Regions from separate parts of the Paenibacillus sp. FSL H3-0469 genome, predicted to be linked through region 2. Evidence: a T-box and tRNA genes for the amino acid it is inferred to sense, from the RefSeq annotation. Region 2 holds a T-box; the other holds one or more tRNA genes.
The links. A T-box is a leader RNA that pairs with one kind of tRNA and senses whether it is charged. The one in region 2 lies ahead of pheS (phenylalanine--tRNA ligase subunit alpha), so its partner is inferred to be a tRNA-Phe.
Positions count from the first base shown of each region.

Region 1: it encodes a tRNA-Phe, which carries the amino acid that the T-box ahead of pheS (phenylalanine--tRNA ligase subunit alpha) is inferred to sense. The anticodon was not compared.

Region 1 is NZ_CP150302.1:3,301,111-3,315,556, reverse strand. It holds rRNA gene NSS83_RS14395 (16S ribosomal RNA) at 1-781, shown strand, start outside; rRNA gene NSS83_RS14390 (23S ribosomal RNA) at 1,032-3,958, shown strand; tRNA gene NSS83_RS14385 (tRNA-Asn) at 4,021-4,096, shown strand; tRNA gene NSS83_RS14380 (tRNA-Ser) at 4,100-4,189, shown strand; tRNA gene NSS83_RS14375 (tRNA-Glu) at 4,324-4,395, shown strand; tRNA gene NSS83_RS14370 (tRNA-Val) at 4,401-4,476, shown strand; tRNA gene NSS83_RS14365 (tRNA-Met) at 4,509-4,585, shown strand; tRNA gene NSS83_RS14360 (tRNA-Asp) at 4,608-4,685, shown strand; tRNA gene NSS83_RS14355 (tRNA-Phe) at 4,707-4,782, shown strand; tRNA gene NSS83_RS14350 (tRNA-Thr) at 4,798-4,873, shown strand; tRNA gene NSS83_RS14345 (tRNA-Tyr) at 4,880-4,965, shown strand; tRNA gene NSS83_RS14340 (tRNA-Trp) at 4,972-5,045, shown strand; tRNA gene NSS83_RS14335 (tRNA-His) at 5,073-5,148, shown strand; tRNA gene NSS83_RS14330 (tRNA-His) at 5,197-5,272, shown strand; tRNA gene NSS83_RS14325 (tRNA-Gln) at 5,293-5,367, shown strand; tRNA gene NSS83_RS14320 (tRNA-Gly) at 5,374-5,448, shown strand; tRNA gene NSS83_RS14315 (tRNA-Cys) at 5,457-5,530, shown strand; tRNA gene NSS83_RS14310 (tRNA-Leu) at 5,543-5,621, shown strand; gene NSS83_RS14305 (MFS transporter) at 5,894-7,135, opposite strand; gene NSS83_RS14300 (FCD domain-containing protein) at 7,132-7,809, opposite strand; gene NSS83_RS14295 (MarR family transcriptional regulator) at 8,019-8,534, shown strand; gene NSS83_RS14290 (hypothetical protein) at 8,515-8,772, shown strand; gene NSS83_RS14285 (TetR/AcrR family transcriptional regulator) at 8,856-9,425, opposite strand; gene NSS83_RS14280 (carotenoid biosynthesis protein) at 9,590-10,549, shown strand; gene NSS83_RS14275 (aldo/keto reductase) at 10,617-11,537, opposite strand; gene NSS83_RS14270 (MerR family transcriptional regulator) at 11,698-12,090, shown strand; gene NSS83_RS14265 (glycoside hydrolase family 2 TIM barrel-domain containing protein) at 12,199-14,446, shown strand, end outside.
Region 2 is NZ_CP150302.1:6,543,580-6,558,025, reverse strand. It holds gene NSS83_RS28625 (hypothetical protein) at 1-1,960, opposite strand, end outside; gene pheT (phenylalanine--tRNA ligase subunit beta) at 2,165-4,609, opposite strand; gene pheS (phenylalanine--tRNA ligase subunit alpha) at 5,019-6,053, opposite strand; T-box leader at 6,113-6,401, opposite strand; gene NSS83_RS28610 (hypothetical protein) at 6,621-9,167, shown strand; gene NSS83_RS28605 (efflux RND transporter periplasmic adaptor subunit) at 9,164-10,669, shown strand; gene NSS83_RS28600 (ABC transporter ATP-binding protein) at 10,666-11,367, shown strand; gene NSS83_RS28595 (ABC transporter permease) at 11,364-12,536, shown strand; gene NSS83_RS28590 (sensor domain-containing diguanylate cyclase) at 13,067-14,446, shown strand, end outside.

The DNA.
Region 1 (14,446 bases), 3.2 Mb from region 2:
CGTGGGGAGCAAACAGGATTAGATACCCTGGTAGTCCACGCCGTAAACGATGAGTGCTAGGTGTTAGGGGTTTCGATACCCTTGGTGCCGAAGTTAACACAGTAAGCACTCCGCCTGGGGAGTACGGTCGCAAGACTGAAACTCAAAGGAATTGACGGGGACCCGCACAAGCAGTGGAGTATGTGGTTTAATTCGAAGCAACGCGAAGAACCTTACCAGGTCTTGACATCCAACTAACGAAGCAGAGATGCATCAGGTGCCCTTCGGGGAAAGTTGAGACAGGTGGTGCATGGTTGTCGTCAGCTCGTGTCGTGAGATGTTGGGTTAAGTCCCGCAACGAGCGCAACCCTTGACTTTAGTTGCCAGCAGGTTGAGCTGGGCACTCTAGAGTGACTGCCGGTGACAAACCGGAGGAAGGTGGGGATGACGTCAAATCATCATGCCCCTTATGACCTGGGCTACACACGTACTACAATGGCCGGTACAACGGGAAGCGAAGCCGCGAGGTGGAGCCAATCCCAGCAAAGCCGGTCTCAGTTCGGATTGCAGGCTGCAACTCGCCTGCATGAAGTCGGAATTGCTAGTAATCGCGGATCAGCATGCCGCGGTGAATACGTTCCCGGGTCTTGTACACACCGCCCGTCACACCACGAGAGTTTACAACACCCGAAGTCGGTGGGGTAACCCGCAAGGGAGCCAGCCGCCGAAGGTGGGGTAGATGATTGGGGTGAAGTCGTAACAAGGTAGCCGTATCGGAAGGTGCGGCTGGATCACCTCCTTTCTATGGAGAATCGTTTCCTGCAACGGAAACATTCAAATCGGAAGCTTCGCTTCCAAACCAATCAGGTTTAGGCCTGTTACTCACTCGTTGGTCAGTTTTGAGAGTTTAAGCTCTCATCTTTACCTTTGATCCTTGAAAACTGGATACCGAAACGAATTTGCGTTTTAGAACATCTTTTAGCTGAAACTTGTGTAAGCAAGTGGAAATAGTTATTAGTTGCTACCGTGATTTTCCTTAGGGAAAACACATTGGTTAAGCTACTAAGAGCACACGGAGGATGCCTAGGCGCCAGGAGCCGACGAAGGACGTGGCGAACAACGAAACTGCCTCGGGGAGCTGTAAGCAAGCTTTGATCCGGGGGTGTCCGAATGGGGAAACCCAGCTGTGGTAATTCGCAGTTACTCGTATCTGAATACATAGGATACGCAGAGGCAGACCAGGGGAACTGAAACATCTAAGTACCCTGAGGAAGAGAAAACAATAGTGATTCCGTCAGTAGCGGCGAGCGAACGCGGAACAGCCTAAACCAAGAGGCTTGCCTCTTGGGGTTGTGGGACGTCTCACATGGAGTTACAAAGGAATATGGTAGGCGAAGAGGTCTGGAAAGGCCCGCGATAGAGGTAAAAGCCCTGTAGCCGAAATGGTATTCTCTCCGAGACGGATCCCGAGTAGTGCGGGGCACGTGAAACCCCGTATGAATCCAGCAGGACCATCTGCTAAGGCTAAATACTACCTGGCGACCGATAGTGAAACAGTACCGTGAGGGAAAGGTGAAAAGCACCCCGGAAGGGGAGTGAAATAGAACCTGAAACCGTGTGCTTACAAAAAGTCAGAGCCCTTTCTATGGGTGATGGCGTGCCTTTTGTAGAATGAACCGGCGAGTTACGTTTAACATGCAAGGTTAAGGTGAGAAGCCGGAGCCGCAGCGAAAGCGAGTCTGAATAGGGCGATTTAGTATGTGGACGTAGACCCGAAACCGTGTGATCTACCCCTGTCCAGGGTGAAGGTGCGGTAACACGCACTGGAGGCCCGAACCCACGCATGTTGAAAAATGCGGGGATGAGGTGGGGGTAGCGGAGAAATTCCAATCGAACTCGGAGATAGCTGGTTCTCCCCGAAATAGCTTTAGGGCTAGCCTCGGTGAATGGAGTGGTGGAGGTAGAGCACTGATTGGGTGCGGGGCCCGCAAGGGTTACCAAGCTCAGTCAAACTCCGAATGCCATTTACTTCTTGCCGGGAGTCAGACAGTGAGTGCTAAGATCCATTGTCAAAAGGGAAACAGCCCAGACCATCAGCTAAGGTCCCCAAGTGTGTGTTAAGTGGGAAAGGATGTGGAGTTGCACAGACAACCAGGATGTTGGCTTAGAAGCAGCCACCATTGAAAGAGTGCGTAATAGCTCACTGGTCGAGTGACTCTGCGCCGAAAATGTAACGGGGCTAAACACACCACCGAAGCTATGGCTAGATACTTTGTATCTGGGGTAGGGGAGCGTTGTATATACGTTGAAGGTGTACCGTAAGGAGCGCTGGAGAGTATACAAGTGAGAATGCCGGTATGAGTAACGAAAAGATCAGTGAGAATCTGATCCGCCGAAAGCCCAAGGTTTCCTGAGGAAGGCTCGTCCGCTCAGGGTAAGTCGGGACCTAAGGCGAGGCCGAAAGGCGTAGTCGAAGGACAACAGTTTGAAATTACTGTACCACCGTAATCCGCTATGAGCGATGGGGTGACGCAGGAGGGTAGTGACGCGGACTGATGGATGTCCGTCTAAGCAGTGAGGCTGGTGTGTAGGCAAATCCGCACACCGTAAGGCTGGGCTGTGATGGGGAGCGAAAATTACAGTAGCGAAGGTCATGATCTCACACTGCCAAGAAAAGCCTCTAGTCAGGAGAAGGTGCCCGTACCGCAAACCGACACAGGTAGGCGAGAAGAGAATTCTAAGGCGCGCGGAAGAACTCTCGTTAAGGAACTCGGCAAAATGACCCCGTAACTTCGGGAGAAGGGGTGCCTCGGTAGGGTGAATAGCCCGAGGGGGCCGCAGTGAAAAGGCCCAAGCGACTGTTTAGCAAAAACACAGGTCTGTGCGAAGCCGTAAGGCGAAGTATACGGGCTGACGCCTGCCCGGTGCTGGAAGGTTAAGGGGAGCGGTTAGGACTTAGTCCGAAGCTGTGAACCGAAGCCCCAGTAAACGGCGGCCGTAACTATAACGGTCCTAAGGTAGCGAAATTCCTTGTCAGGTAAATTCTGACCCGCACGAATGGCGTAACGACTTGGGCGCTGTCTCAACGAGAGATCCGGTGAAATTTTAATACCTGTGAAGATGCAGGTTACCCGCGACAAGACGGAAAGACCCCATGGAGCTTTACTGCAGCTTGATATTGAATTTGGGTACGATCTGTACAGGATAGGTGGGAGCCGTGGAGGCAGGAGCGCAAGCTTCTGCGGAGGCGCCGTTGGGATACCACCCTGATCGTATCTAGGTTCTAACCTAGTGCCCTTATCGGGTACGGGGACCGTGTCAGGCGGGCAGTTTGACTGGGGCGGTCGCCTCCTAAAGAGTAACGGAGGCGTTCAAAGGTTCCCTCAGAATGGTTGGAAATCATTCGCAGAGTGCAAAGGCATAAGGGAGCTTGACTGCGAGACCTACAAGTCGAGCAGGGACGAAAGTCGGACTTAGTGATCCGGTGGTACCGCATGGAAGGGCCATCGCTCAACGGATAAAAGCTACCCTGGGGATAACAGGCTTATCTCCCCCAAGAGTCCACATCGACGGGGAGGTTTGGCACCTCGATGTCGGCTCATCGCATCCTGGGGCTGAAGTAGGTCCCAAGGGTTGGGCTGTTCGCCCATTAAAGCGGTACGCGAGCTGGGTTCAGAACGTCGTGAGACAGTTCGGTCCCTATCTGTCGTGGGCGCAGGAAATTTGAGAGGAGCTGTCCTTAGTACGAGAGGACCGGGATGGACGTACCGCTGGTGCATCAGTTGTTCCGCCAGGAGCATGGCTGAGTAGCTACGTACGGACGGGATAAGCGCTGAAAGCATCTAAGCGTGAAGCCCCCCTCAAGATGAGATTTCCCAGTATGTAAGACCCCTTGAAGACGACGAGGTAGATAGGTTGGAGGTGGAAGTGCAGCAATGCATGGAGCTGACCAATACTAATCGGTCGAGGGCTTATCCAAATTTCTAACACGCAGATTCGTTTCGGATTCAGTTTTCAGGTGATCAAGCCTGGTATGTATATTCCCTGATAGCTCAGTTGGTAGAGCACTCGACTGTTAATCGAGTTGTCACAGGTTCGAGTCCTGTTCGGGGAGCCATATGGAGAGGTGTCCGAGTTTGGCCGAAGGAGCACGATTGGAAATCGTGTAGGCGCCACAAGCGTCTCGAGGGTTCGAATCCCTCTCTCTCCGTAGCAATACTTCATTGAATAGGGATGAGAACCCTCAGTGGTTCGTTGGAGCATAGGCTTCGTTAGCACTGCTTCGCAATCTCGTAACGAAGTGAAGAGTATCCCTCTCTCCGTAGCAATACTTTTACACAGCATGGCTCGTTGGTCAAGGGGTTAAGACACCTCCCTTTCACGGAGGTAACATGGGTTCGAATCCCATACGAGTCATATATGGAGGCTTAGCTCAGCTGGGAGAGCATCTGCCTTACAAGCAGAGGGTCGGGGGTTCGAACCCCTCAGCCTCCACCATCTATCTTAACTGAATAGATTTTGTACAATGACGCGGGGTGGAGCAGCCCGGTAGCTCGTCGGGCTCATAACCCGAAGGCCGCAGGTTCAAATCCTGCCCCCGCAACCAATCTCCATAAAGTACCAAACATGGAACCGTGGTGTAGTTGGCCTAACATGCCTGCCTGTCACGCAGGAGACCGCGGGTTCGAATCCCGTCGGTTCCGCCATCTTTACAGAATCATTTTTATGGCTCGGTAGCTCAGTCGGTAGAGCAAAGGACTGAAAATCCTTGTGTCGGGGGTTCGATTCCCTCCCGCGCCACCATACACAACTTAATATGCCGGTGTAGCTCAATTGGTAGAGCAACTGACTTGTAATCAGTAGGTTGGGGGTTCAAGTCCTCTCGCCGGCACCATACCGTGGAGGCTTAGCGAAGTGGCCAAACGCATCAGACTGTAAATCTGCTCACGTACGTGTTCGGTGGTTCGAATCCATCAGCCTCCACCATTTTTTAGGGGCATAGTTTAAAGGTAGAACAACGGTCTCCAAAACCGTTGGTGTGGGTTCAATTCCTGCTGCCCCTGCCAAGTAATTTCATATAAAAGAATCATATGGCGACCGTGGCGAAGGGGTTAACGCACCGGATTGTGGTTCCGGCATTCGTGGGTTCGAGACCCATCGGTCGCCCCATTTCTTTTATAAGAATTACATAGCAATACAACTTAAAAGCTTCACATGGCGACCGTGGCGAAGGGGTTAACGCACCGGATTGTGGTTCCGGCATTCGTGGGTTCGAGACCCATCGGTCGCCCCATTTTCTTTCAAAAAATATATTGGGGATTAGCCAAGCGGTAAGGCAACGGACTTTGACTCCGTCATTCATAGGTTCGATTCCTATATCCCCAGCCATTATATGCGGACGTGGCTCAGCGGTAGAGCATCGCCTTGCCAAGGCGAGGGTCGCGGGTTCGATTCCCGTCGTCCGCTCCATTTCATGTGGTGCCATAGCCAAGTGGTAAGGCAAAGCTCTGCAAAAGCTTTATCCCCAGTTCAAATCTGGGTGGCACCTCCATTTTAAATATTTGCCGGCGTGGCGGAATGGCAGACGCGCTCGACTCAAAATCGAGTGGGAAACCGTGGAGGTTCGAGTCCTCTCGCCGGTATTACGCTAAAAGAGTTCATCAGAGATATTCTCTGGTGGGCTTTTTTATTGTGTGTATACCTAGAGGCACGCATTATCTGTTATATCGGCACATGAACAAGACTGAGGCGCCAGCATCGTTCATTTGCAGGATGATTATGTTCTTTGAGCTTTCGTACCTTATCCCATATGTATCTGAGAACAAGACAGGCCCTGTGTATCTTACTACACAGGGCCTGTTTCTTTTAATTTATATGTCATCTGCTTATATGTTAAGTCGTTTATATCATGAACTTACTTCGTAGAACCCACAAATTGATTTCTGGCCGCCCCAAGACCAATGATACCGAGTAGGGCAGAAGCGCCAACCAAGATCAGGAGTGGAGCACTCCAACTATGAGTGGCGTCATGCAAGTAACCTATCAGCGCCGGGCCGATGGCTGCCAGCAGATATCCTATGGATTGGGCCATGCCCGATAGTTCCGCCGCCTGATGGGCACTTTGAGTGCGTAAACCGAAAAACATCATAGATAAGCCAAAGGCAAAGCCCGCTCCAATTCCAAGAATAATCACCCACAACAGAAGCAGTTGGACACTGCTATAGAGAAGCCCAAGTGTTCCGATCAAAAGTAGGATTGTTGTAATAACCACCAAGGACCGCTGGTTAGACATACGCCCTGCCATAACAGGAACGATAAAGGCAAAGGGGAGGGACGCCATAATCAGAACCGATAGAAACCAGCCGGATTGACTCGAACTGATGCCTTGTTCTTTTAGGATTTCAGGCAGCCAGGCAACCAGCACATAGAAAATGGCTGATTGTATTCCCATAAAGAGAGTCACCTGCCAGGCTAATGGGGAGCGCCATATTTTAACCTGATGGTTCTTATCTGTGCTGCTACCAATAATGGCGGGGTTCGTTGGAGTCTTGAGCAGCGGTATCCAAAAGAGAATAGAGATGAAGCTAAGTATTCCCCATACTCCAAGGGCACCTTGCCAGTTCATACCTGCTCCCACAGCTAAGGGAATACTAATACCGGAAGCAATTGCCCCGCATAGATTCATGGAAACCGAATAGACCCCTGTCATAGTCCCCATTTGCTGCGGAAATTCCCGTTTAATCAGACTGGGAAGTAATACATTACATATAGTAATAGCAAATCCCAGAATTGCAGTTCCAACATATAAAGTCGCTGCTCCGGATAACGACCGAACAGCAATACCGATGACTAAAAAAATAAGAGAAATCAGGATAATTCGTTCTATACCATATTTATGTCCTAATTTGGGTACAAAAGGTGATAATAGGGCAAATGCAATTAGTGGAACTGTAGTAATCAGGCCTGCTAAAGTATTAGAAATATGCACGTTGTCCCGAATAAGACTGACCAAGGGTCCCACTGAGGTGAGGGGTGCGCGCAAATTCGCTGCGATAAAAATAATTCCTATGATCATGAACCAGAGTGTCGCTTGCTTCCGAATACCGGTATTGGATATTCCATCTTGCTTGTTTAACAATTGTTCTGGTGAACTCATAGATGTGCCTCCTGTGTACGGGCTTTGTCAATGTATAAACGAACAGCCTCCTCCGCTTGATGACCATTCTGATCCGCAATGGCCTGATAGAGCAGGGCATGAGAGTCGATATAGAAATCCACGGTTTTGAGATCCTTCATTTCTAAAATCATGTTTTGCAGCGCCTCAGAAATATGATTGTATAAATTCGACATCAATTGATTATGTGAAGCGGCTATCACCATTTTGTGAAACTCCACGTCCCAGTGAGCATACGCTTCAAGATCTTGCTGGACGGCTGCTTGTCTGCACTGGTCAAGACATGTCCGAAGTGCCGCCAAATCTTCCTCGTCTCTCCTGAGCGCAGCCAGGGCAGCCGCCTCTCGTTCTAATGCATACCGGACCTCCAGGCTCTCAAACTTATCGGTATGCTCTATTACTTTTCTAATCACTGACCCTAAAACACTGGAGGAGCATACATAAGTCCCATCCCCTTGTCTGGTCTTGAGCAGACCCGCGTAGGTTAGAGCCCGAATTGCTTCCCTTAAGGTATTACGACTGACTTGAAGCTGCTCCATTAGCTCCGGCTCTGGAGGAATACGCGTCCCTACTTGCCATTCGCTGCTTTCGATCTTCTCTTGGATCTGGTAGGCCACCTGTTCCACCAAGGTTAAACGTTGAGTCTGAGCTAACAATTGTATCATTCCTTTACAAACGTAGGATGTTTGGTACTCTGGTTGATTATAGCAGATTCATTTCGGCTTGAAAAGATGAAAATGATATTGATTCTCAATATCATTCGTGCTAATATGATTTTGTTCAGTAGTGAACAAAAATAAAAAGCAATTGATTGCTGCCTTTGACCCTAGTCTGCATTAAGTACAAGAGAGGAGAGATTTGGCAAGTGGAATTTCAAAATCATTCTAAAGGTCACCTTTATGAGCAATATATCAGAATGCTGCATTTGAACGAATTATATACAGAACATGAAATTAATCTGTTTCGTGAGCAAGCCAAAAAGCTTCAGATCGATATGCTGTCCAATAATATTACCAGTGTGCATGTTATTGATTGCATTGGTGATCATGAGCCGATCAATCATACCGGAATTACCAAAAGAATGAATCTGTCCAAAGCAAGCATTACAAGTATTAGTTCCAAGCTGTTGGAAACAGGCTTCATTATGAAAAATCAACTAAATAACAACCGGAAGGAGATTTATTTTAGCTTAACGGATAAGGGAAGACAGGTATATCAACTGCATCAAAAGATGCATCAAGCGAAAGAAGACAACTTTTATCAGTTTATTGAATCTTATTCAGAGGCTGAGTTACAGACGATCGGGAAATTCATGAGTGATTTGTTGGCGCGCGCCGAAGAATACTCCGAGGGGAAGTTTAATGGAAATGAAGATATTTAATTCGAGACGGAAGGAAGCATCAGGAGATGAAGAAAAAAACTCGGGTCTCTCAGAATTAGAGCAAATTGCCAGTGAGAAAAGAAAGGTTCAATTTTACCTCAGATTGATGCTGGGATTAGGTTCAACCTGTGGTGTGATGGTACCCATAGAACCTTTTTTTACGACTTTAAATGAGCTTTCCGCTCAAGAGACTGCACTTTTACAAAAGGCAAAGGATCAATTAGAGCAATCAGAATGAGTAAGGAATAAGGAATGAAATGAATTGGAAAAAGAGCAGAGAAGCGGCCTTCAACAAAGAGGGACCGCTTCATTTTTTATGATTTATGATTCCTCGGAATAAAATGCTTTGGATACGGCCTCTGTGGCTTTATCAATAAAAACTGCAACCTTACCCGGGCTTTCCTTCAGACCGCTGCTCACCCACTTTTTAATAATAGCTATACTGCCATGAGCGGTGAACGTATACCAGGATTCAAATAATTGCGGATCAAAATATTTTAATTCCTGCTTCCAGCGCTCAATCGTTAGGTCGTGACTGATATATAGGATTCTTTCCAATAATTCTTTGTTGCCATGCTCCGAGAACAGAACCTCACATATCGTTTTATTCGCTTTTATATATTTACATAATTCATAAGAAAGCTTTTGAGGGCTTGCAGAACTAATCCCAAGTTGCTTAATTTCTTCATATAGATCATTTTCGATTGTTGAAAGAAGCTCAAACTGATTCGCATAGTGTGAATAAAAGGTGTTGCGGTTAATCCCTGCTTCGCTGCAAATGTCGGTCACGGTAACTTTATTGATAGACCGTTCTGTCATCAGCTTCAACAGGCTTTCTTTAATAACCATTTTTGTATATCTCACCCGGTGATCTGTTTTTTTGTCTGCCATCGTAACCTCCTAATTTAAAATAATAAAATGGTTAATGAACAAATCTAATATGATTTGTATGGTAACTAACATAATCCAAACGAACAGCCTGTTGTTTAACTAACATGGTGACATTATAATTTATTTAAACGTTCGATTCAAATTAAATTAATTGGAGGAAGAAAATGGGTAGTATAACTGTAGTGCCTGTATGGGTTATTCAAGACATTCTTGTCTTAATTGCTGCTGTCCTAATGGTGTTCTATATCCTTGATAAGGAAACACATCCCAAAACGGTTTTACTGCAATTTATAGGTTTTGTGTTCTTTTACGCCGCCGTTTTTGAAATTACTGCTTCATCGCTTGGGGAAGGGTTCTACGCCTATGGGCGCAGTATTTTAATGTTATTTAACATACCAATTACTGTCCCTATTATTGAGTTTCTGATCATCTATTCCACTTTGCGTGTTCTAAAGTCTGTAAATATACCGTCCTGGACGAAACCGTTTATTACGGGATTAAGTGCGATGGTGTTTGACTTTTCACTCGACCCGGTGGCCGTTAAACAGATTTTTGAGACCATGGATGGAACCATTGCAAGATGGAGTTATTATCCGCTGGCCGGTGAACCTCAAATCTATGGGGAACCGGTGATGAATTTTACAGGATGGATTTATATCGCGGGATATTGGACAGTCTTTATCCTGATCGGTGAATGGTGGCATAAGAAGAAAGGCTACAGTAAAACCGTGGGTTATATCTATCCGTTTTTGGCGTCCCTTGCGTCATTGGCTTGTATGTTCTCACCTTTATCCAACTTCTTTAATTACATGGGGCCGTTCTTCGCCAGGGAATCTAATATGCAATGGGTGATGTTGATTGCACTTTCTGTAATTACAATCGGAGTGTTAGCCTTGGCTTTCACAAAGTTCTGGGACCGGAAGGCTAATTATTCAATCACTCCCAAAAAAGATTTTCCGATCATGTTTACTTTCGTAGGATTCCCGCTGGTTAACACTATATTTTGTCTCATAGGAGGTTTCACGGAGGTATTGTGGCTGGTCGTTCTGGCTCAAATCGTATTATTGTTAGCCTGGATTGGAATTTATAAGATGGGTAAAAAAGCAAGCCCAATCGCGAGGTAGTAAAAAAACACCGCCAGACTTTAGACCTCTTCCGTCTATAGCTGGCGGTGTATTTTTGCCTTCTGCGTTAAGGCAGGACATTTCCGGCTGCGCGGTAAATCTCGTACCATTCTTCGCGGCTGAGGGTGATGCTTGAAGCCTTAGCGATGTCGAGCAGGCGGGCGGTGTTGGTGGTGCCGACAATCGGCTGCATTTTGGCCGGGTGTCTGAGCAGCCAGGCAATAGCGATCGCGGTGTCGGCTACTCCTTTGTCCCCGGCAATACGGTTAATGACTTCGTTCACCTTAGGGAACTTCTCGCTGCCCAGGAATACGCCTTCGAAGAAGCCGTACTGGAACGGAGACCATGGCTGGATGGTCATATCATGCAGGCGGCTGTACTCCAGGATTCCGCCGTCGTGGACTACGGAACCGGCATTGGTCATGTTGACGTTGAAGCCCGAATCAATCATTCCAGTTACCATGATGCTGAGCTGAAGCTGGTTGAACAAAAGGGGCTGCTTGACGTTCTTCTTCAGCAGCTCAATCTGTAACGGGTTCTGGTTGCTGACACCGAAGTGCTTGACCAGCCCTCTGCTCTCCAGATTATCGAAGGCTTCCGCCACTTCCTCCGGCTCCATCAGGGTGTCAGGACGGTGCAGGAGAAGGACATCTACATAATCGGTCTGCAGCCGCTTCAGGCTGTTCTCTACTGAACTCACGATATGCTCCTTAGAGAAGTCGAAGAAGCCGTTACGGATGCCGCATTTGGCCTGAATCATCAGCCGGTCGCGCATTCCGGGATTTGCCGTCAGTACGTTACCGAATACTTCCTCTGCTTTACCTCCGGCATAAATATCTGCATGGTCGAAAAAGTCTATGCCCACCTCAAGGGCGCTGTGGATATGGGTTTCAGCCTCTTTGGGCGACAAATCAGCGATCCGCATACAACCGAGGGAAATCTCGGAAACCTCAAGTGCGCCGTTAGCTACATTAATTCTTTTTACCATTAATTATTCACTCCTTAAATGAAGGTATAGTGTAAGCTTAGACCTTAGAGTTAGGTGTAAGTCAATAGAATCATAGAGTGACTGTTCATAGAAACGGATTGATGGTACTTTTACTATATAGATGAGGCCGGCAACGGCTGGCAGAGAGGAGCTTGTACGGATGGGATACAGTATCAAAACCATAGCACAAAAAAGCGGACTGAGCCAATATACGCTGCGTTACTATGAACGGGAAGGGGTATTGCCGGTTGTGGGGAGGGATGCGAACGGCAACCGGTGCTTCAATGACGAGGATCTGGAGCTGATCTCGTTAATCTGCTGCCTGAAGGATACCGGTATGGCTATCGCCGACATTAAGCAATTCATTGCGTTCTCGCAGGAAGGCAAGGACCGTCTGCCAGATCAGCGCAGACTGCTGCAGGAGCATAAACAGCATATCGATGAGAAGATCAAGTTCTTTCAGAGCTTTGCCCGGAAGATTGACCATAAGATCGCTTATTTTGCATCGTTGGAGAATGAAGCGAAAGCCTCCGGAAACCATAAAACCGTCTGAAAAGTAAGTTATCTGCACGGAAGTTGTGATCCGCTTCTTGGAGCCGGGGCGAACTTTGGGTAGAATAAGGAACAGATTCACTTCAAGAAGATGAAGGAGGACACTATAATGTCAGGCAATGAACCTAGTCTGGATTGGCTAAGCGATGTATCTGTATTTCAGGTGAACCGGTTGGAAGCGCATTCGGATCACCGCTATTATAGAACGATGGAGGAAGCGGAGAGACAAGCCCCCATGGCGCTGCGTTACTCTCTGAACGGAGACTGGAAATTCAGTTATGCGGTGAATGTGGCAGCCCGTGTTAAGGATTTCTATAAGACGGAATATGATACGAGCGGCTGGGGGAACATCCAGGTGCCGGGTCATATCCAGCTTCAGGGGTACGGCAGGCCGCAATATGCGAATACGATGTACCCCTGGGACGGTCTGGATGCTGTAAGGCCGCCGGAGATTCCGGTGAGCAGTAATACGGTGGGCAGCTATGTGAAGATGTTTGAGGTGCCGGCAATTATGGAGCAGGGGCCGGTTTTTATTTCTTTTCAGGGCGTAGAGGCGGCTTGTTATGTCTGGTTGAACGGGCACTTCGTCGGCTACAGTGAAGACAGCTTCACCCCTGCGGAATTCGAATTGACACCCTATCTGCAGGAAGGAGCCAATAAGCTCGCGGTTGAGGTCTATCAGCGCTGTACGGGGAGCTGGCTGGAGGATCAGGATTTCTGGCGGTTCTCGGGGATTTTTCGCGAGGTGTATCTGTATACGGTTCCTGAGCTGCATGTACAGGATTTGCGGATTCAGGCGGGGCTGGATGCTTCCTATGAGAAAGGCAAGTTAACAGCTGAGCTTCGTATGGCAACTGAGGCTGAGGCAGTGATTCGGGTGGAGCTGAAGGATGCAGCAGGCGCTGTAGTTGCGAATACAGAAGGACGAGCTGTGGCGGGTAAGGTGGCTCTAAGCTTGGATGCGGGCAAGGTATTCCTGTGGAGCGCGGAGAATCCTTACCTGTACAGCGTCTGTATCTCTGTATGTAATGGCGAAGGGGAGCTGGTGGAGGCAATTGTGCAGCGGGCGGGCTTCCGAACCTTCGAGCTGAAGGACAAGCTGATGCTGTTGAACGGCAAACGGATCATGTTCAAAGGTGTCAACCGCCACGAGTTCAACCCCCGCACGGGCCGCAACATCTCCAGGGAAGATATGATCAAGGATATCATCATCCTGAAGCAGAATAATATCAACGCGGTGCGGACCTCGCATTATCCGAACCAGACGCTCTGGTATGAGCTGTGCGATGAATACGGGGTGTATGTGATTGACGAGATGAACCTGGAGTCCCATGGCTCGTGGCAGAAGATGGGCGCCGTTGAGCCGTCCTGGAACATCCCCGGGGATAAGCCGGAGTGGGAGGGGATTGTCATGGACCGGGCGGTATCGATGCTGGAGCGCGATAAAAACCATCCGTCGATCCTGATCTGGTCCTGCGGCAATGAATCGTATGCGGGCGAGGTCATTCTGAAGGTGTCCCATTACTTCCGTAAGGCTGATCCGGGACGGCTGGTGCATTATGAAGGAGTCTTCCATAACCGCAAATATAATGACAGCAGTGATATGGAGAGCCGGATGTATGCCAAGCCCGCCGACATTGTAGAATACCTGGAGAATCAGCCGTATAAGCCGTATATCAGCTGTGAGTACATGCATGCTATGGGCAATTCGGTAGGGGGACTCCATAAATATATCGAGCTGGAGAACCGTTATCCGCTGTATCAGGGCGGCTTCATCTGGGATTACATCGATCAGGCGCTGGTAGCAAAGAACCGTTACGGTGAAGAGTATCTGGCGTATGGCGGGGATTTCGATGACCGGCCAACGGACTACAGCTTCTGCGGAAACGGGATTGTGTTCGCTGACCGGACGATCACGCCGAAGATGCAAGAGGTAAAGTTCCTCTACCAGAATATCCGGCTTGTTCCTGAACGGGATGCGGTGACAGTGGTCAACGGGAATCTGTTCGAGGGGACGGGGCGGCTGCTGCTGGAGTTTCGGTTATTGAAAGAGGGAAGGGAGATTTTCAAGGGGCAGAAGGAGCTTGCGGTTGCGGCTCAGGAAGAGGCGAGAATTACGTTAGAATTGCCAGATGTGTCAGCAGTTCCAGGGGAGTACACTTTGGCTGTAGGTCTGGTGCTGAAGGAAGCCGAGCTATGGGCGGAGCGGGGGTTCGAGACTGCTTATGGAGAGCATGTCTTCCGGGTTGAAGCAGCTCGCGCAGAAGCGGCCGGGGCAAAAGCAGGCGGAGAAACGGCGCTGTTGCCTGCGGCAGCGGAGTTCCGCGTGATTGAAGGGGATGTGAACATCGGGGTCA
Region 2 (14,446 bases):
GCAGAATCTCGTCGTACTGGGCGATCAGCTCCTCGTAGCGGCCGCGCAGCGCAGCCAGTTCCTTGCGGGCTGCCTGTGCCGCCTCCTGCTGAACGGCAAGCTCCTGCTCCGCTTCGGCACGAAGCCGCGCCTCTTGATCAAGCTGCTGAACCATGCCGTCTGCCTGTCCGCGAAGAGTCTCCACTTCGCGCTGCAAGGCTGCCGACTTCTCCCCCTCTTCCAGAAGGTTCATCTCCAGCTCGCTGATATCCTCCATATGCTTGTTCGCACGCTCCTGCCAGGACGCCGCTTCCTCTGCCGTACGGTCGAATTCCACCTGCGTCCGGCTGAGCTGATCTGCCGTCTCCCGCAGCGATGTGCGCAGTGCTGCCGCTTCTTCCTGCGTCAGCTCATAACGCTGGCGCAGCCCTCCCAGCTCATCGTTCAGCAGATTGCCCAGCTCCTTAGCCGTGTGCAGCTCTTCCTGCGCTTCGCTTAGCTTACCCTCTAGATCCCGCAGTTCGCTGCGGATCTCTACCGCCTCGCTCTGCGATGCCGCAACCTGCTTACGCAGCTCATCCAGCTCTTCGTTTAGCAGGTTGCCCAACTCGCTCGCCGTGTGCAGCTCTTCCAGCGCAGCGCTTAGCTTGCCCTCTGCGTCCCGCAGCTTGCTGCGGAGCGCTTCCGCCTCGCTCTGCGCAGCTACAACCTGCTGGCGCAGCCCTTCCACCTCTTCGTTCAGCAGGGTGCCCAGCTCGTTCGCCGTGTGCAGCTCTTCCAGCGCAACGCTTAGCTTGTCCTCTGCGTCCCGCAGCTTGCTGCGGAGCGCTTCCGCCTCGCTCTGCGAAGCCGCAGCCTGCTTGCGCACTTCCTCCAGCGCCGCACTCTGCTGCTCTCCTTGCTCAGCGGCAAGCTTAAGCTCCTCTCCGAGCTGCTCCTCCCGCTTCAGCACAGCTTCGTACTGCGCCAGCAGCGTCAGCCTCGCATCGCGTTCGCCCTTCAGCCCGGCCTCCGCTGCCCGCAGCCGGGACTGGAGCTGCCCGGTTCCGCCGCGCAGCTCGCCAAGCTGCTTCTCCAGCTCCTGAAGCTGCTGCTTGTGCCGGTGCTCCTGCGTCCCCTGGGACTGCCGCAGCTCCTTGGTCTTGGCCTGCTCCTTCTCAAGCGCTTCCCGTTCCCCGGTAAGCTCACTTGTGAGCGCAGCCTTGGTATCAGCCAGCTCCTTGCTGAGCGTGGAGCGGATCTCCACGATCTCGCTGCCCATCGACTCCCGCGTCTCATGCAACTCCTGCTCCAGAGCAGACAACGTCTCTGTCTTCTCGCGGGTCAGCGTCTCGCGCAGCTGCTCCAGTTCCTGCTGATGGGCAGACTTCATCTGTTCCAGCTGCTGCATCCGCATAGCTTCTGCGGCCTCCAGCTCCTGACGTGCTGCCTCGCGGCTTGCAGCCTGCTCTGCTTCATGCCCCTCACGCAGCGCCTTCAGCTCATCCTCTCGCGCCTTCAGCTCCTGCACCAGCTGCTCGCGGGCAGCGTCCGCCGCCTGCTTCTCTTCCTCCAGCAGCTGGGCATGCAGCTGCCTCTCCTGCTCCTGCTGCTCCAGATGCCTTGAGCGTTCTTCTTCGGCGGCGGCAACCAGCCGCGCAGCCTCTTCCTTCGCTGCGGCTTCCAGCTTCTCATATTCTTCCTGCTGTTCACGCTGTGCTTCCTGAAGGCGTGACACCTCCACGCGAAGCTCAGTGCGTTCACCGGTCAGCATATTCAGCTCATTCTTGAAATCCTGAACCTGGATTGCCTGCTCTGCCATATGTACAGCTGTAAGCACCGCAATCCGCGGCGTATCCAGTCTGGAATGTGATTTCGATATTGCACGCATATGCTCATCGACATGACGGGCGACCTGTTTCATATATTCTGTGCTGCTTCCGACAAGCTTGTAGGAAGTTCCGTATATCTCCACGGCGACACGGGTCCGGTCCATAGCCACAGTTGTGCCCTCCTTTGTATGTGTGCGGATTCTAAGTTGGTTTCTTTGCTCTTACTCCTATTGTAGCGTGATTTCCTGACCTTTGGCAAAAGCACGCGTCCATTGCATTTATTTGCATGTTCCTCCGCACTTCACATGGGTACAGAAAAGCCGCAGCGAATCTCTGTTTCTAAATGGATTCGCTGCGGCTTTGCACAATTCCTGCTATTTTCTTAATTCTGCACCAAAAGTTTGTTCAAGCGCAGAGACCACTTTGTCATGCACTTCCACAACCTCTTCGTCAGTCAGCGTATGCTCGGTGTGGCGGTACAAGAGCGACAGGGCAACGCTCTTCTTACCCGCCTCCATCTTGCCTCCTGTGTAGATATCAAATACCTGCACATTTTGCAGCAGAGTACCCCCGTGCTCACGGATCGCCGCGATCAGGTCGCCTGCCGGAACCGCGTCATCCACTACCACCGCAATGTCCCGTTCCATGCCCGGGAAGCGGTGAAGCTCGCTATACTGCAATTGGGCACGCGCCGCATCATAGAGCGGCTGGAGCAGGACTTCGGATACGTAGGTATCCTCCAGATCCATCCGGCGCTGCAGCTCGGGATGAAGCTGCCCCATCGAACCAATCTTCACACGGCCCTCTGCCTGAAGCAGATAGATGGAAGCAGAGCGTCCCGGATGATAGCCTTCAGGCGCGTCCCCTTCATAGACTACGCGATCCGTAAGGCCCAGATGCGCAAATACAGTCTCCAGCGCCCCCTTGAGGTCGAAGAAATCCACCGGCTCAGCAGCCACGTTCCACTGCTTGGCTGCACGCGTACCACTCAGCAGCAGCCCCAGCACCGGCAGCTCGCTCGGCTGGCGGGTAAGGACTTCTTCTTCCGTGAAGAACACATTTCCGATTTCGAACAACGCCAGATCGCCTTGGCGGCGGTTCGTGTTGTAGAGGGCAATGTCCAGCAGCTGCGGCAGCAGGCTGGTACGCAGCACGCTGCGCTCCTCGCTCATCGGCATCGCCAGCTTCACTGACTGCTTGCCTTCCGCCAGCATAGGGAAGAGCTTGCTCTGCTCCGGCTGGATGAAGGAATAGCCCATAACCTCCTGATATCCGCCCAGTGAGAGCAGGCGGCGCAGCTCGCGGCGCAGGGACTGCTGTCTGGTAAGCGCACCAGGTGTTGTTGTGCCTTCGATCAGCGTGGTCGGAATGTTGTCATAGCCGTATAAGCGGGCGATCTCTTCAATCAGATCCACATCCTGCGTAATGTCTCCGCGCCGTGTCGGCACCTCGACCTCGACGATTCCCTGAGCCGCATCACCGCACTTGAAATGCAGACGTCCGAACAGGGTTTTCACTTCCAGCAATGACAGATCTGTCCCGAGATAGCGGTTCAGCTTCTCCAGCGATAATTGCAGCACTTTCTCCTGACCAGCGATACTTCCGGCCTGGACGATCCCTTCATGCACCGTTCCTCCGGCATACCGGGCAATCAGTGCAGCCGCGCGGTTAAGCGCAGGGATGACCGCATTCGGGTCGACTTCCTTCTCGAACCGTTGGGACGCTTCTGAGCGCAGACCGAGCTGACGCGAGGTCTTGCGTACCGTTCCGCCATCGAATTTGGCTGATTCCAGTACGATATTAACGGTGTCTGCGGTAACCTCTGTTGACAGTCCGCCCATCACTCCTGCCAGGCCAATTGCGCCTGAACCGTCGGCAATGACCAGCATCTGCGGCTCAAGCTTGCGCTCTTGGCCGTCAAGGGTTACCAGTCGTTCCCCTTCACGGGCAAACCGTACACCGATGGTTCCGCCCTGGACCTGCCCGCCGTCAAATGCATGCAGCGGCTGTCCGTATTCCAGCATCACATAGTTGGTAATATCCACGATATTGTTAATCGGACGCACCCCGGCCGCCATCAGGCGGTTCTGAATCCACAGCGGGGACGGCGCGGTCTTCACTCCGGCAATATAACGCACGGCATAATGGCTGCAGAATGCCTCGTCCTCAATCGTAACCGTAATGGAGTCCGCAGCCTTGCCGCCCGTTTCTACGAGCTCTGCCGCCGGATCAGCCAGCTTCAGCTCACGGCCCAGCACCGCGCTTACCTCATAAGCGGCACCGATCATGCTCAGACAGTCGGAACGGTTCGGTGTCAGATCGAAATCAAGGATTTCGTCATTCAGTCCGAGCACCTTGAGAATATCCTGGCCCACCTCGGTCTGCTCCGGCAGCACCAGAATGCCCTCCTGCAGCTCTTTAGGCAGCAGCTTGTCGTTCAGGCCCAGCTCTTTGGCCGAGCAGATCATCCCCTGCGACAGCACGCCGCGCAGCTTGGCTTTTTTGATTTCCAGGCCCGGCAGCTTGGCGCCCACCAGCGCGACCGGTACCTTCTGGCCCGCTGCGACATTCTTCGCTCCGCAGACGATCTGCAGATCCTCGCCCTGCCCGGCATCGACGATGCAGATATTCAGCTTATCGGCGTCGGGGTGCTTTTCTTTGGATTTCACGTAGCCGGTCACAATCCCGGAAATCCCTTTGTTGCGGCGTTCTACTCCGTCAATCTCGATGCCGGCGGTGGTGATTTTGTCCGCCAAGCTATCTGCGGTAACCCCTTCCAGCGATATATAATCGGCCAGCCAGGCGGTTGATACTTTCATAATCGCACACTTCCTTTTTGTTTCAGATGTATTGATCTCCATGGCGGCCTGCGCTTCGCGCACGGAAGCGGATATACAACAAGCCATAGTGCCAACTTCGTCCTAACCCAAATTCCTGTATTCCAGTGTACCTCCAGAGAAGTTTTGGACTTCCGGCCGCTGTTGTCTGCAGATTTCTTGATTTATCCCGTTTTTAACGGTTGAAATCCGCAGACAAAGGCGGTCGCTACTGCTCCTCCAGTTCCAAAATTCCCCTCCGCCACTTTTCCTTCAACTTGAATTTTTTAGTTCAATCTATATAGCAGTAAAAATTCAAACACAAAGGCGGTCGCTATCGCTCCTCCAGTTCCAAAATTCCCCTCCGGCTTATCAGTATCCGGCCCGCGCCCCATACACACCCGCCAAATCCCTAAATCCCCTTGAACTGCTTCACAAAGCCCATATCATTCGTGTAGAAGTAACGGATGTCATCGATGCCGTACTTCAGCATCGCGATCCGCTCAGCGCCCATGCCAAACGCGAAGCCGCTGTAGACCTCAGGGTCGTAGCCGCCCATCCGCAGCACATTCGGGTGCACCATACCGGCGCCGAGAATCTCAAGCCAGCCGCTCTGCTTGCAGAGCCGGCAGCCTTCGCCGCCGCATTTGAAGCAGCTTACATCCACCTCAACGCTAGGCTCGGTGAACGGGAAGAAGCTTGGGCGCAGGCGGATGCCCGCGCTAGGACCGAACATCTCCTTCATGAACTGCTGCAGGGTCCCCTTCAGGTCGCTCATACGGATATTGCGTCCGATCACCAGACCTTCAATCTGATGGAACTGGAAGGAGTGGGTCGCATCGTCGTCGTCACGGCGGAACACCTTGCCCGGACAGATGACCTTGACTGGAGTCTCCCCGTTCATCGCCTGCATGGTGCGGATCTGAACCGGCGAGGTCTGTGTGCGCATCAGAATATCTTCCGTAATATAGAAGGAATCCTGCATATCGCGGGCCGGATGGTTCTTCGGAAGGTTAAGCGCCTCGAAGTTGTAATAATCTGTCTCCACTTCCGGTCCTTCCGCCACCTTGTAGCCCATACCGATGAAAATATCCTCGATCTCCTGAATCACCCGGCTGAGCGGATGAATGCCGCCCTGCGGCATGCCGCGGCCCGGCAGGGTTACATCGACCTTCTCCGCATTCAGGCGGTTCTCCGTCTCCTGCTGCTGGAACAGCTCCTGCTTGGCGCCGATCACCTCTTCAATGGCGCTGCGCACCAGATTGGCCACCTGGCCGATCACCGGACGCTCCTCCGCGCTTAGTCCGCCCATACCGCGCAGAACCTCTGTCAGCTCGCCTTTTTTGCCAAGGTATTTGACGCGCAGATCATTCAGAATCTGCGGATCGGACACCGCCTGCAGCTTCGTCAGTGCCTCGGCCTTCAGTGCTTCCAATTTGTCTTTCATGGCTTGTACTGCCCCCTCAAATCTCATATTGTTCAACAAAAAAAGGCCTTTCCTCCCGGTAAAGGGACGAAAAGACCGTGGTACCACCCTTGTTAGACGGCCGTACGCTTCCCTTAAGAGCAATATTCCCTCTTTCGGTACGGCAAAGACCTGTCTCACTTTATACAGAAATAACGGTCTGCGGCCGGTCCCCCCTACTAGCACTCTTCAAGGAAGCCTTGATGTACATTCAGGGAACTGCTCCGGAGTGAACTTCGGCAGCTCTGCTCTCTTAGAAACGCTCTCAATCTGCGGCGCTTCCTCCCTGTAAGCCAGGCACTGCGTACTCTTCTCCATCATTGCATGTATGCGGATTATATCCTCTGCACTTCGATCCTCCGCTTGGGAAGATATGCCCATCTATTATATGCAAAAACAGCCCGTTTGACAAGCTGCGCTAATTCCGCTTATTTTTTATCTTCTTTTAAGCTTCCTTTAAGCTTCAGCGCGGTTTGAAGGCTTTTTTTCAGCGGGCATTCAGTCAATGCTGATATTTTGCCTTATGAGATCATTCAAGGAGGAAATTACATGCCTACACGAAAAAAAGCATTTGTTCTGCTGCTGCTCAGCACATTTGCCGCAATTCAAACCGCAGGAAGCCCGGGAACCACGGCCTATGCTGCTTCATCCGGTTCTACGGCTGCCACAGCAGCAAGCCCGGTCACGGAAGTCTCCACTCTTAACAGTCTAAGTGCGCTCAAGCTCGCTACCACGCTTCAGGTGAAGCTGAGCCATGTAGGGATTCAGAGCCAAACCGGCGGTAATATTCTCACCTACACGCTTACCTACACCAATACTGCCGGCAGCAGCGTCAATCTGGCGGACTATTTCTCCAAAATAGTAACGGCGGGCGGCAGCGTCATCAAGGGAATACCGGTCAGCGCAGACAGTACAGTCAAGAAAATCCCCGCAAAGCAAAGCACCAGCCTTACATACTATGCGAATATTGGAACTGCCGCCTCCGTCAAAGGACTTAAAATCAACATCTACGGCTGGAATTTCAGCGCCGCTAATTATGAACAGCGTATAGGCACGTTCACGGTCCCAGCCAATTATTCTCTGTCCTCGCTTACAGGAGAGACCCGGAAGGTTGAACTCGGCGGCCTTACAGCCGGCACCAAAGCCGAATCCGTGCAAATCTACAAATATAACGGCAAAGTCTATGCTAAGGTCGGGCTTAGCTTAACCAATCTGGGTACCAAAGTGCTTACAGATCCGGGCTATAGCTTGTACCTGAAATCCTCGGGCGGCTCTGTCTTCACACTTACACTGGATGACAGCAGCTCCGAATTCAAGCTTCAGCCTCAGGAGAAGAAGACGCTCTATTATATGACCGAGATCCCCTCCTACATGAATCTCAGCAAGCTAACGCTACAGATCGCTAAGCTGGATGAAGGACTCAAGCTGTACCTGCCTGTCTCTTCCTACGCGCTTCCGGCTGCGGTAACCGCCGATTTCACTGTAGCGGCGGGCTATACCAAAAAGGTCTCCATCGGCAGCAATATCGTGGACATGCAGCTGCTGAAGGCAACTGTGCATGCGGATAACGGGAACGGTGTCTGGAGCTATCAGCTCCGGGTGAAGAATACCGGCAGCACAGCGGTTACTTTGCCTGCTTATGAGCTTAACGTCAATTCGGCGGAAGGCTATAGCTTCCCGGTGACGTCCACAACCTTGAGCAGCCTGACCCTGAAGCCGCTGGAAGACAAGCTGATTGAGCTGAGCGCCAGTGTTCCGCTGGAGCTGGCTCAGAATTCGCTGGAGCTGCGCATGATTGCTCCTGCAGCCAGCGCGGATAAAGTAACGCTGCCTGTGGCCTATTTCCGCATCCCTTATAAGCCGGAGAGCCAGATTCATCTCGCCGCCGAGACCAGCGTAACCAATACCTACGGCACGTTCGCTGTCTCTCTGGACTCCCTGCTGCGTCTGCCTTGGGGCAGCGAGGATCTGGTGCAGGCTGTACTAACGATACGCAATGCAACGTCCAAGACCATTACTTTGCCTGCTTTTACCGGAATACTCCTGGTGGATCAGAAGGATCTCACTTCCTCTTCACAGACTTATACGGGCAACAGCTCTTCAGTCCTTGCCCCTGGTGCCAGCACACAGATATCGGTTCAAGCCCATATTCCATATACCCTGGATTTCAGACAAGTCAAGCTCATCCTCCAGGAGACCAAGGGTACAGAAGTGTCGCAGTTCCTCTCTCTCAGCACAAGCGACAGTGCCGTTAAAAGTGTTGCACCGCTGGCTCCAGGGGAAGCCTTCAAGATCACGGCCACCGGCAAAAAAGCCACCGTCAAGGAACGTTCCACCCTCCTGTATACAGGAACCGGCTCGAATCTTGTGTACAGCGAAGTGGAAATGAACAGCGACGAAGTCCGGCAGGCAGATCTGGCCCGTCTGTACGCACAGTTCAGGACTGCTGACGGGCAATATTTTGAAGCAACCGTAAGCCAGTCTGAGCTGCCAACCAGCCCTGAGGGCACAACACTGGTTACCTTCTGGGCAAAAGTTCCGGCTGCTCTGGACACGGCAGGTCTTCAGCTGTATATCAGCCAGTCGATTGCGGATGGCAAGCTGACTGCCGCAGGAACGGCTGCGACGGGATATGTGAATACTGCAGCGCTGACACTGGCTCCGGCAGAGGTTACGCCTTTGACCAATCTGGCTTCCGTTCCGCTTTTCCCTTATACACTGGCAGTTACCAGCTCTACAGGGGAACTCACCAAGGGCGAAAGCAGCATTGCTGTGACGTTCAATTACAATCTCAATCAGGATAATGCCTACCAGACAGGCGCTTACCAGCATAAGCTCATCCTTCAGGTTATAGATCCTTATGGACAGTCTCACGAGAAAACACTGACGCTTGGCACCGACTTGACTCTGGGAACAAACAACTCTTATTCTACGACCCTTACCAGCGTCCTGTTCAAAAATCTGAGCTCCGGCACCTACGCCCTTAAATTCTACGATGAATTCCAGGGAATGCGGACGGAGCTCGCCAGCCAGGCCTATTCCCTTGAGGTTACCGCCAAAGCAGCCACGTCTTCCACTGAAGGAGCCGCAAAATGAAGAAGAAAAAGATCATTATTATCGCTTCAGCCATACTCCTCGTTGCTATTGCAGGGATTGCGGGCTATAGACTCTGGCCGGATCAGAACCGGCAGATCAACGCCGCCCCGCTGAATACGGCAGTTGCCAGTAAGGGGGATATTCTGGTGAGTGTCTCGGGTTCAGGTGCAGTATCGGCAATCAACAGCGAGAGCATCCGTACCAAAGAAGCCGGGAAGGTCGATACGGTCATGGTTAAGAAAGGCGATGTCGTTAAAAAAGGCGCGGTGCTGATCACATTTGTCGCGGGCGATCTGGATGATAAGCTGAAGGAAGCCACAAAGTCGCTGGAGAATCTCAAGACAGAGCTGGAAAACAAACAGGAGAGCTACAAGACGCTGGCTATGAATAACGCGGCAGAGGAAGAGCTGGAGTCGGCAAAAAAAGCCATTGATAAGGCCAATAGCGATATCTTAGACCAGCAGGAATCCATCGCTGCCATCCATGAAGATATGGCTCCGCCTGATCCGCTGACCGCTCCGATCGATGGTACGATCACTGCCGTGAATATTACGGCCGGTGAACAGGCCCAGAATGGTACAGAGCTGTTCACCATGACTGATTACGTGAATCTAAGCGTAACCGTTCAGGTAGACGAGCTGGATATCCCCAAAATCAAGCTCAATCAAGTCTCCACCATTACACTGGATGCCCTTGAGGATAAGTCTTTTACCGGTAAAGTTATAGATATAGCCAAAGAAGGAACCTCCTCCAATGGTGTCTCCCTGTTCAACGTCACTGTAGGATTAAATAACTCGGAGGGTGTGCTTATCGGCATGTCTGCGGAGGTGGCGGTTACCATCGAAGAGAAGAAGGATATTCTGACCGTTCCTATCGAAGCTGTAACAAAGATAAACGGGAAATCCTTCGTCAATGTGCCGGTGACCGGCGGAAATGAATCAGGCACCAAAACTTCTGGTAACGGAGCGGCTGGCTCCAAGTCTGCTGAGAGTGGCACGGCTGACGGACAGGCTCCCGGCGGCCAAGGCGAAATCCGGCCGGAAGGAGCAGAAGGCCAGACCGGCGGCAGGGCTGCACGCGGAAGCGGTCAAGGCGGCGGATACCCTCAGGGCGGCGGAGAAGCCCGGGGCGGAGCGTTTTCCGGCGGTGAATTTCCGGCCGGCGCCGGGTTCTCCGGCAGGGCAGCAGGAAGCCGGAGTGCTTCGGGCAATGCCGCCGGCACGCAGCGTGTGGCTGTGGAGACCGGTATCCACAATGAGAGCAGCATCGAAATCGTCAGCGGCTTAAGTGAAGGGGATGAAGTGATCCTCCCAACCGTGATTTCCTCAGGCAATACCACCTCTCCGCAGCAAGGCGGCATGGGTGGTGGCATGGGCGGCTTTGGCAGCGGAGGAATGACCGGCGGGAGCGGAGGCTTTCCCGGCGGGAGCGGGGGCGGCTTCACCGGCGGGGGCAGCGGGGGCAGCAGGGGCGGTTTCTCCGGGGGCGGTGGCGGACGATGACCTCACCAGAACCGCTGATCCGGGTTGAGAATATGCAGCACAGCTTCACGATGGCCGGAGAATCAATGACGGTTCTGAGGAGCCTGAGCTTCACCATTGATCACGGTGAATTCGTTGCGATCATCGGCCCGTCAGGGTCAGGCAAGTCCACCCTGATGAACATGCTGGGCTGCCTCGATGTGGCGAATGAAGGCGATTATTTCCTGGACGGCCAGGAGATCCGCAGGCTGTCTGACAACAAGCTGGCTCAGATCCGCAACGAGAAGATCGGCTTTATATTTCAGAACTTCAATCTGCTGCCGAAATTATCAGCGGTAGAGAATGTAGAGCTGCCCCTGATCTACCGTGGAATGTCCCACAGGGAGCGTAGAGAAATTGCCCGCAGCGCCCTGGTCCGGGTAGGCCTGGAGAGCCGAATGAATCACCGTCCCTCCGAGCTGTCTGGAGGCCAACAGCAGCGTGTGGCTATTGCCCGCGCTCTTGCCGGAACCCCGCCTATTCTTCTTGCCGATGAGCCCACCGGAGCGCTGGACTCCAAGACAGGCAAGGAGGTTCTGCAGATGATTAAGGAGCTTAACGAACAAGGGCATACCATTATTCTGATCACGCATGACCTGGAGATTGCCGAGCAGGCCAAACGGGTGATCCGGATTCAAGACGGGGATCTTGTAGAGGATCGGAAGGTGGTGCACTCATGATGCTGTACCAGAGTATGAAAATGGCCTTCAAAAGTATTCTGAGCAGCAAAATAAGAGCCTTTCTTACCATGCTGGGCATTATTATCGGGGTCTCCTCCGTCATTGCACTTGTCGCTGTGGGCCAGGGCACCACCTCGCAGATTACAGAGTCCCTAAGCTCCCTGGGAACTAACCAGCTGACCGTCAACATTACGGGCCGCGGAGCCACCACTTCGCTAACCTACGAGGAGGCCCTGGCCCTTGGTGAGATTGAAGGGGTGGATAATGTATCCCCGATAATCTCCGGGAACGTAACCGCCAAGCACGGTACCGAGAACGTTTCCGTATCCGTAGAAGGCATTACACCTGCCTACGAAGAGGTCCAGGATTTCCATGTGCAATCCGGAAGATTCCTGCTTGAGATGGATACAGAATACCGGCAGAAGGTTGCGTTAATCGGATCAGATACAGCGGAGGATCTATTCGGTACAGATAATCCTGTAGGCCAAAAGGTACAGATCAACGGAAGCAGCTTCAAGATCGTCGGGTTGCTGGAGAGTAAAGGCTCCACCAGCGTCGGTTCAAGCGACGAGAAGCTGCTGATCCCCATCTCTACAGCCGAACGGTTCCTGCAGAGCAAGGGCGTCCGCTCCATTACGCTCACCACCACTTCCAATGACAATGTGGATGAGGTCAAAACCAAGCTGGAGGCCAGCCTTACAGCCAAATTCAGTGCAGCGGAGAATGCCTACTCTGTCTTTGATTCACGGGAGATGCTGGAAACGGTGAATGAGACCAGCTCCACTCTGTCCATGGCCCTTGGCGGTATCGCAGGTATTTCGTTATTTGTAGGCGGGATAGGGATTATGAACATTATGATTGTCTCAGTCAATGAGCGAACCAGAGAGATCGGCATCCGCAAGGCCATCGGGGCCAAAAAAAAGAACATTATGATGCAGTTCATGATCGAGTCCGTAGTCTTAAGCGGAACCGGGGGTCTGATCGGAGTCGCATTGGGACTTGGCGCCAGCTGGGCTGTCGGTCATTATACCGCCTTGAATGTGGCGCCCTCCTGGAATATGGTGCTGATCTCCTTTTCTTTCTCCTTGATGATCGGTGTCCTCTTCGGAATGATTCCTGCAAGCAAGGCTGCAAGAATGCGCCCTATCTATGCATTGCGCAACGAGTAGCATCCTCCTATACCCAGCAGTTTATAATCTGCTGTTCCATCCGCTGGTCTCAGATTCCTGGGCTGGCGGATTTTTCTGTTATATTTTTAATGCACAATTGATACCACAGGGGTATCGTTTGCAGTAAAAGTGGGTAATAGGACTCAAAGGTCACAATATCTCTACATAGTAGTTAAGTATACATACTAGTTCTTGGTATCGGCTGTAACGGATATGTCTCCACTGTTTCCACTCCGGCTCCAGGGTCTGCTTCTCGGCCTGTGCATCCGCAGCGGAAGCTGACGGGGCTTATTATTTTTTCAGCAATTGCTCTGCTTAAGGGATGTCCTATATACTGGTGAAAAGAAACCGCGATCTAACCGGAAGCTATTCTGTCTATTGCCTCTTTCTTCCCCTGCTCTCTAGGACTCGCTAACGTATACTCTCTTACATGCCTGCATGAAGCCATATTCCGCATAAGGATAAGTTTCGCATGCACCAAAGCTACACCCATGAGATTTGCAAAAGTTCTGTGCGGGGAGAGGATGACAGTGGCCGTTTTTTCGGAAAACACAAGTACACGCAGACTGATTATATTATTCACGTCCATCACCGTTCTTCTGGTTGGGATCAGTGTGGCCTCCCTGCTGATTCTGAATCATACGATGAACAAATTATCCGATTCCTTATACAGTGATGTCTACCAGAATTCCGAGCTCATTCTGAATGCCGACCGCGATCTGTATCAGGCAGCCCTAGCGCTTCAGACCACAGTCGGCGGGACGCTGACCAGCGCGCAGCGCAGTACACTGTCACAGGAATTCGAAGACAATAATGCTCAGGCGCTGCAGCGCGTCAATACCGCCCGCTACAATCTGAATGCGGTGAAGAGCCCGTTCAATGGAATGAAGCAGAGCGAGCTGCTGCTGGACGAGCTGAGGAATGAGCTGGATCACTTCGGAACCACGCTTACCGCATGGAGGGATAACGGCCGGGAGCTGATCTCGCAGCGGGTTCAGAAGAGCTGGAACCCTGCCTCCTATTCTGCCCTCACCATACATACGGAGCTGAATGAAGTACGGGAAAGCCTGAATCAGGCAGAGGACAAGATTGATACCTATGCAAGCCAGGTAATGACAGAGTTCAATAATCTCAAAAGCTCCCTGTTCGCCGTCTACTCTGTATTCCTGTTCCTGCTTGTTCTGGTTATCATCTATCTCAGCCGCAGGCTGATCTCCCTGCAGAACGAAATGCAGGACGAGCAATCGCTCTACCAGCTGATCGGTGAGACGATGTCCGACTTCATTGTGCTGACAGATCCGGACGGTCTGATCCTGTATGCCTCTCCTTCCCATGCAACTGCACTGGGCTATGTGCCAAGCAAAGGGGCGCCGCTCTCCAACTATATCCGTGAAGCCGAGATCTCCTGGGCCAAGCTCAAGAGCGTGGTGCAGTCTTCCCCGAGAATATCCGAGCTGCGCATGCGCTCGGCCGAAGGGCATTGGGTATGGCTGGAGACCAAGGTTACCCCGATTGCAGGCAGCCGTAATTTCCCGGCACAGTTCATGCTGGTCTCGCGTGAGATTACCCAGCGCAAGCAATATGAGGAGCGGCTGCACAAGCTGGCCTTCTATGATCATCTGACGGCGATTCCCAACCGTGCCCATTTCAAAATGTACATGGAGAACCTGATCAACCAGCCCGAGGACCGCCGGCAGGAGATCGCCGTTGCGCTGCTGGACTGCGACCGGTTCAAGCAGCTGAATGATACGCTCGGCCATCTGGCCGGAGATGAATTCCTGCAGCTGCTCTCCCGGGAGCTGCAGCAGACCGTGAAGGGCTCCGGCCAGGCCTTCCGGATCGGCGGGGATGAATTCGCCGTGGTGCTGCACCGTTTCACCAGCCCGCAAATGCTGGACGAGCTGCTGAAC